DNA from 2 places in the Stenotrophomonas sp. YJH_SMC_10 genome. Region 1 is predicted to be linked to the other one. Evidence: predicted binding sites of a transcription regulator. Region 1 holds the regulator's gene; the other holds the start of a gene.
The links. Region 1 encodes FliA, which starts transcription of late flagellar genes. Its sites were predicted from a motif close to TAAAGTTTNNCNNNCNNNGGCCGATAA; they were not measured.

Region 1 (3,822 bases):
GGCTTGGCGGCCGGCTTGGGCGCCGGCGCCGGTGCGGCCGCCGGGCGTGGGGCAGCGAGCGGCGCCGGCGCCGGCGCAGCGGCAGGCTTGGCGCCGGGTGCGGCGCTACCGTGCAGCTGGTCGAGCAGGGCTTCGAATTCGTCTTCGCTGATCAGCCCGTCGTCGGCCTTCTTGGCCGGTGCGACCGCGGTCGGGGCGTTGCCGCCGTGCAGCTGGTCAAGCAGGGCTTCGAATTCGTCGTCGGTGATCAGGTCACTGCTACCGGCTGCCGGAGCGGCGGCGACAGGCGCCGCCGCGGTGCCACCGTGCACATCGAACTGGGCGATCAGGTCCGGCGGTGCATAGCCCGGTTCGGTGCCGGACGACACGGCGTCCAGCATCGACTGCAGGTAGTCCAGCGATTGCTGCGCGGCGTCGAAGTGGTGCGCCTGCAATACGGCCTGGCCGGCGCGCGCGGCGCCCAGCGCTTCCTCAGCAGCGTGGCACAGCTCGACCATCGCGGTGACGCCAAGGAAGCCGGCGCCGCCCTTGAGCGTGTGATAGCCGCGGAACACCGCGTTCAGCTGTTCGCCGTCCTGCGGTGCCTGCTCCAGCGACACCAGCTGTTCGCCGAGGCGATCCAGGATTTCCTGTGCCTCGATGATGAAATCGGCAGTGATGTCGTCGGATACCGCGCTCATGCTTACAGCCCCAGATCCGACAACAGGTCGTCGGCGTCGTTCTGCGAGACCGCGTGGCGGTCCAGTCCCTTCAGTGCCGGCCCGGCCAGTTCCGGGTCGGTGCGATGCTGTTCCGGCGGCAGGCCGAGCGCGCCGAAGCCTTCGTGCACGCGGCGGACGATGCCGACCACGCGACGGATGATCTGCCCGGTCAGGTCCTGGTAGCTCTGGGTCAGGGCGATCTCGGTCAGGTTGTGGCGGATGCGCTCGAGCTGTGCGTCCTGGCCCGGCTGCAGGCCTTCGGCGCGCAGCTGCTCGGTCAGGCTGCGGCATTCCTCGGCCAGGTCCAGGGTGCGGTGGGTAGCCTGTTCGGTCATCGCCACCACATGGTCCAGGCGTGCGCAGGCATCGTCCAGTTCACCGGCCTCGCTGGGCACGGTCGGCAATTCGCCCAGGGCCTGCCCGAGCTCGCGGGCCAGCCGCGAGAGGCCGCTCATCATCGGCTGCGTGCGCAGCGCGACCAGCCCGTCGATGCGTTGACGCCAGGCGGCTTCATCGCCGGACTCCAGCGCGTCCAGGGCTTCCTGCAGGCGCAGGGCGAGGGCGTTTCTGTCGACCGTGGTATCCATCAGGCGCTGGCCGCCAGGCGTTCGAAGATCTTGCCGAGCTTTTCTTCCAGCGTCTGCGCGGTGAACGGCTTGATGATGTAGCCGTTCACGCCGTTCTGGGCTGCTTCGATGATCTGCTCGCGCTTGGCTTCGGCGGTGACCATCAGCACCGGCAGGGTCTTCAGCTTGGCGTCGGCGCGGATCGCCTTGAGCAGTTCGATGCCGGTCATCACCGGCATGTTCCAGTCGGTGACCACGAAATCGAACGGCTGGCTCTGCAGCAGCGACAGCGCGGCATGCCCGTCCTCGGCTTCGGCGGTGTTGGTGAAGCCAAGATCGCCCAGCAGGTTCTTGACGATCCGACGCATGGTCGAGAAGTCGTCGACGATCAGGATGCGCATGTTCTTGTTCAAAGCAGAGTTCCTTTGTTGTTCATTCCGGGCGGCCGGGGGCAGCCGCCTCGGGCATGTTCACTCTTCCAGGCCGGCGTCCGCCGCCTCGAAAATCTTCAGCCGTCCACGCAGGCGCAGCACGGCCTGGCCGTGGATCTGGCAGACCCGCGATTCGCTCACGCCGAGTACCGCGCCGATCTCCTTCAGGTTCAGTTCCTGCTCGTAGTAGAGCGAGAGCACCAGCTGTTCGCGCTCGGGCAGGTGGCCGATGGCCTTGCCCAGCTCGCGACCGAACTCGCCACGCTCCAGCACCTGTTGCGGGGTCGGGCCGCCCTGGGCGACGGTGTCCAGCTCGCCCTGGTCTTCGATGCGCGATTCCAGGCTCAGCACCTGGCCGCGCGCGGCGTCTTCCATCAGGCGCAGGTACTCGGGCAGCGGCATCTCCATCGCGGCGGCGACTTCGGTGGCGCTGGCGGCGCGACCGCTGCTCTGTTCCAGGCGGCGGATGGTGGCGGCCGCATCGCGTGCGCGCCGGTGCACCGAGCGCGGCACCCAGTCGCCACGGCGGATCTCGTCGATCATCGAGCCGCGGATGCGGATCGAGGCGTAGGTTTCGAACGAAGCGCCCTGGTCGGCGTCGTAACTGCGCGAGGCTTCGATCAGGCCCATCATGCCGGCCTGGATCAGGTCGTCCACCTCGACGCTGGCGGGCAGGCGCGCGGCCAGATGGTGGGCGATGCGTCGCACCAGGTCCGAATGCTGGGCGATGACATCGTTGGCCGCCGAGCGCTGGACTTCCCTGTACTGGGCTGCGCCTTTCATGCTGCCACCCCACGCTGCTTGAGGATGCGTTCGAGGAAGAACTCGACGCCACCGCGGGGTTCGGTCGGCGCCTGCCAGCGCGCGGTACGGCGTGCGATCTCGGTGATCGCCAGCGCCGACGGGCTGGACGGATAGGCCTTCACCACCGGCTGCTGGCGCTGCACCGACAGGCGCAGCCAGTCATCCTGCGGCACGCAGCCCAGGTAGTTCAGCGAGACGTCGGCCAGGAACTTCTCGCAGACGCGGGTCAGCTTTTCGTACAGCACGCGGCCCTCGTTGGGGTCGCGGACCATGTTGGCCACCACCTGGACGCGGTCCACGCCCCGTTCGCGCGACAGCACCTTGATCAGCGCGTAGGCGTCGGTGATGGACGCCGGCTCGTCACAGACCACCACCACGGTGTCCTGCGCGGCCTGGCAGAAGGTCAGCACGCCGTCGGTGATGCCGGCGGCGGTGTCCACCACCATGATGTCCAGCTCGCGTTCCAGTTCGGAGAACACATTGACCAGGCCGACGTGCTCGGCGGGGGCCAGCTCGGCCATGTGCCGGCGGCCGGACGCGGCCGGCACCACCAGCACCCCGTTCGGGCCTTCGACGATGACGTCGTCCAGCGAGCAGCGGCCGGCGACCAGGTCGGCCAGCGTAAAGGTGGGGTTCAAGCCCAGGATCACGTCGATGTTGGCCAGGCCGAGGTCGGCGTCCAGCAGCAGCGTGCGCTTGCCCATGCCGGCCAGCGCCACGGCCAGGTTGGCCGACACGTTGGTCTTGCCCACGCCGCCCTTGCCGCCGGTCACGGCAATGGTGCGCACAGGGCCGAGCGGCTCGCTGCGGGTGGCCGACAGCGGGAAGGTCTTGGTCAGCTTGGCGTACTCACGCGACGGCATGGTTCAACTCCGGGTTGCAGGGCATATCGGCCGCTCGGCGCAAATCTTCAAGGCGAAGTACAAGATTGGCTGCACTGGCCCGGTGCAGGTCCTCCGGAACGTCCTGCCCATCGGTCACCCAGGTGATCGGCAGGGCGTGGTCCACGGCCACCGACAGGGCGTTGCCGAAGCGGCCGGTCTCGTCCAGCTTGCTCAGCACCAGGCCCTGCAGGTTGGCGGCGCCGAAGCGGCGGACCACCTCGTCCATGTCGCCGAAGCTGGTGTTGGCCGGCAGCACCAGCAGGGTGCGGACCTGGCGCGCGGCGCGCAGCCACTGCAGCTGGGCGGCCAGCGCGCGGTCGCGCGGGCCCAGGCCGGCGGTATCGATCAGCACCAGCTTGTAGTCCTTCAGGCGTTCCAGCAGCTGGTCCAGGTCAGTGCCGCTGTTGGCCTCGTGCACGGCGATACCGAGCTGGCG
Region 2 (3,822 bases), on a different contig from region 1:
GTATCGCCGATGCCCTGCGCACCTGGGCGGCGCAGCAGCGCTATGCGGGCAGCTGTGCCGATCCTGTGGCCTTCAGTGCACGCCTGAACCAGGACCTGGACCGCTTCGACGGCCACTTCCACGTTGAACGCGTGGACGCAGCGGCCGGCCAGGACGACTGGCTGATGGCCTGGCGCGCCGATGCCCGCGGCGATGGTGCCGGCGTGCGCGAGGTCCGGGTGTTGGAGGGCAACGTCGGCTACCTGCGGCTGAGCACCTTCTATCCGCTGGATCTGGCCCGGCCGAAGCTCGCAGCGGCCTTCACACTGCTGGCCGACACCGATGGGCTGGTGCTGGACCTGCGCCAGAACGGGGGCGGCGACGACGGCAGCGCGGACCTGCTGGTACGCACGTTGCTGGACACGAAGATCGACGCGGTGCAGCAGCTGGACCGGCGCGGCCGGCGCACGCCGGTACCGCTGCCTCCGGCGAGCCTGCCCGCGTACCTGAAACCGCTGGTGGTGCTGATCGACCGCCGCACCGGCTCGGCGGCCGAGTTCGTTGCCTATTCACTGCAGGCGTTGGGCCGTGCCCGCATCGTCGGCACGCGCAGCGGAGGTGCCGCGCATATGTTTGGTGATCCTGTGCTGCTGCCCGATGGCTATCAGATCAGCATTCCCGACCGGCAACCGATCAACCTGCGCACCGGCGGCAACTGGGAACGAACCGGCGTAAGGCCCGATATTGCTGGCGGCGACGACCCGCTGTTCATCGCACGGCAATTGCTGGCGCCGGCAAAGTCGTCACGATGAACGCAGCATTGCGTGGCCATGCTCTCGCAGACGCGCGGATGCGTGCCTAGAATCGAAGCATCCCGGTAGTTCCCGGGCGCTTCGAGTGAATGGACTCAATGAAGATTCTGTTGACCGGCAGTTCCGGGCGCATCGGGCGCGCGATCTTCGGTGCGCTGGCGGCCACCCACGAGGTGGTGGGCCTGGACCGCAGCCCGTTCGCGACCACGCGCATCGTTGCCGATGTCACCGATCGCCAGGCCGTCGCGCGTGCGGTTCGCGGCGTGGACGCGGTCATCCATACCGCGGCCCTGCATGCGCCGCATGTCGGCCTGGTGCCGGATACGGTGTTTCAGCAGATCAATGTGGAGGCCACCGCACACCTGCTGCAGGCGGCGCGCGACGCCGGTGCACGGCGCTTCGTGCTGACCAGCACCACCGCCCTGTACGGCCACGCGGTGGTGGCCGGCGGCTGCCGTTGGATCGACGAAGACACCGAACCGCTGCCGCGCACGATCTACCACCGCACCAAGCTGCAGGCCGAGACCCTGGCCGAAGCCGCTGCCGCGCCGGGCTTCAGCGTTCGCGTGCTGCGCATGGGCCGCTGTTTCCCCGAGCCGCCCGAACGCATGGCAATGTTCCGCCTGCATCGCGGCATCGACGCGCGCGATGTGGCCAGCGCACATGCCGCGCTGCTGCTTGACCACGACGGCACAGGGTTCGCACGCTACCTCGCCTGTGCGCCGACGCCGTTCCGCCGCGAGGACTGCCTGGAACTGGCCACCCATCCGCGCAGCGTGCTGGCCCGCCGCGCACCGCAGCTGCTGGCCGAGTTCGAGCGCCGTGGCTGGCCATTGCCATTGAGCATCGACCGCGTCTACGACAGTGCCCGCCTGCGCAGCGTGCTGGGCTGGCAGCCGAGCTTCGGGCCGGACGAGGTGCTGCAGCAGTACGCCGTCGGCAGCATCGAGGTACTGCCGCGCGCGCAGTGGCTCAAGGACCGCGTGGCCGAATGAAGGCGTCGGCAGGGACGGGCCGCTGACCCGACCCTGAGCAGATTCAGGAATATCCAGGCGGGTTGCCTCAACCTCGTTGGCGGGCGGCCGCTAACCCGGTGCGCTTCCAGCGCCGGGGCCCCCCGGCGGCCGGTGGCCTGCGCGACGGATCGCGCGCCTGCGCGGTGCCCTCGGGGTGCCGGTCGTCCTGAACTGCCTTGTGGACCCTCCCATGCCTTCTTCCCGTTCCGCCGCTGCCCGCCGCCCGGGCAGCATCGCCCACAAGCTGATGCTGGGCACCGCCGCCATCGCACTGCTGTGCTTCGGCCTGACCGCGTTCCTGATCTATCGCCAGGCCAGCACCAGCCTGATCAATGCCTCGCGGCAGACCATGACCAGCGAGGCGACCGCCGAAGCGCGCCAGGTGGCGGCCGATCTGGGCACCGCCTTCGCCAGCAACGATGCCATGGTTGAAAGCGTGCTGGCCCAGCGCGCCCGTGGTGACGTGCCCGACCGGGCCAGCCTGGCGGCGGTGCTCGGCGAGCAGCTGCGCAGCCATCCCGAATGGCTGGGCAAGAGCACCATGTGGGAGGCCGATGCCTTCGACGGCAAGGATGCCGAGTTCGTCAACACCGAGGCGCACGATGCCACCGGTCGCTACATGAGCTACTGGGCCTGGCAGGAGGGCAAGCCGCAGCAGTCGGTGATGACCGATTACACCGAGACCGCCAGCGGATCGGGTGACTGGTACATGGGGCCCAGCCGCGACAAGCTGCCGAAAGTCAGTGAACCGTATGCCTATGACATCGCCGGGCAGCAGGTGCTGATGAGCACGCTGAGCACGCCGATCATCGAGAACGGCAGGTTCCTGGGTGTGTTCACCGTCGACTTCTCGCTGGCAGCGTTGCAGAAGCACCTGGCCACGCTGAAGCCGATGGGGGCCGGTCGTGTCGAACTGCTCTCGCCCAAGGGCGTGGTGCTGGCCTCGGCCAATGCCGCCGAGATCGGCAAGCCGCGCAGTGATGCATTGACCCGCAGCATGCTGGCCGAGATTGCCGCCGACCGCCCGTTCGAGGCCTTCAGCCCCGATGCGGCCGGCAACGTGCGCGTGTATGTGCCGCTGCGCGTGGGCGACGCCCCGCAGCGCTTCGCGCTGGGCGTGGTGGTGCCGCACGCGGTGATCGTGGCAGAAGCGCGCCAGCTGCTGTGGCTGACCCTGCTGGTCGGCGTGGTCGCCGCGCTGACCCTCAGCGCCGGCGTGTATGTGCTGCTGCGCCGCCTGGCGATCCGTCCGCTGGCCGAAGCCGTGCGCGTGGCCGGTGACGTCGCGGCCGGCAAGCTGGACAGCGCACTGCCGGCGCGCAGCAATGACGAAGTGGGGCGGCTGCTGGACGCGATGCAGGGCATGCGCGGCCAGCTGCAGTCGGTGATGGCTGCGCAGGCCGAAATGGCGCGCCGCCACGATGCCGGTGAACTCAGCTACCGCATGGATGCGGCAGCGTTCCCGGGCGAATATGGCCGCATGGTGGCCGACAGCAACCAGCTGGTGGCCTCCAGCAACGCCGTCACCCAGCGCCTGGTGGACGTCATGCAGCGTTATGCCGTGGGCGACCTCAGTGTGGACATGGAAGCGCTGCCGGGCGAGAAGGCGGTGTTCACCGCCGCAATGGCAACCACCAAGCACAACCTGGCCGCGATCAACGAGCAGATCCAGCAGCTGGCCGCCGCGGCGGCCGCCGGTGATTTCGCGGTGCGCGGTGATGCGCTGCGCTTCGACCATGACTTCCGCCGGATGGTCGAAACCCTGAACACCATGATGCAGGTGAGCGACCACAACCTGGCTGCGCTGTCCACGCTGCTGCGCGCGATCGCCGCCGGTGACCTCAGCACCCGCATGCAGGGGGATTTCCACGGGGTATTCGCGGTGATGCGCGACGATGCCAACAGCACCGTGCAGCAGCTGACCCAGATCGTTGGCCAGATCCAGCAGTCGGCGGCCAGCATCCGCCTGGCCGCCGGTGAGATCGCGGCCGGCAACAGCGACCTGTCGCGCCGCA

Region 2: AC5P9C_RS15795 (methyl-accepting chemotaxis protein) is a predicted target of FliA. The motif match lies at 1,854-1,880, and genes of this name have one in related genera.

Annotation. Positions count from the first base shown of each region.
Region 1 covers NZ_JCAFUS010000023.1:26,600-30,421, reverse strand. The annotation lists gene AC5P9C_RS19620 (chemotaxis protein CheA) at 1-680, opposite strand, end outside; gene AC5P9C_RS19615 (protein phosphatase CheZ) at 683-1,288, opposite strand; gene cheY (chemotaxis response regulator CheY) at 1,288-1,680, opposite strand; gene AC5P9C_RS19605 (RNA polymerase sigma factor FliA) at 1,738-2,481, opposite strand; gene AC5P9C_RS19600 (MinD/ParA family ATP-binding protein) at 2,478-3,365, opposite strand; gene flhF (flagellar biosynthesis GTPase FlhF) at 3,352-3,822, opposite strand, start outside.
Region 2 covers NZ_JCAFUS010000012.1:131,181-135,002, reverse strand. The annotation lists gene AC5P9C_RS15805 (S41 family peptidase) at 1-791, shown strand, start outside; gene AC5P9C_RS15800 (NAD-dependent epimerase/dehydratase family protein) at 890-1,786, shown strand; gene AC5P9C_RS15795 (methyl-accepting chemotaxis protein) at 1,998-3,822, shown strand, end outside.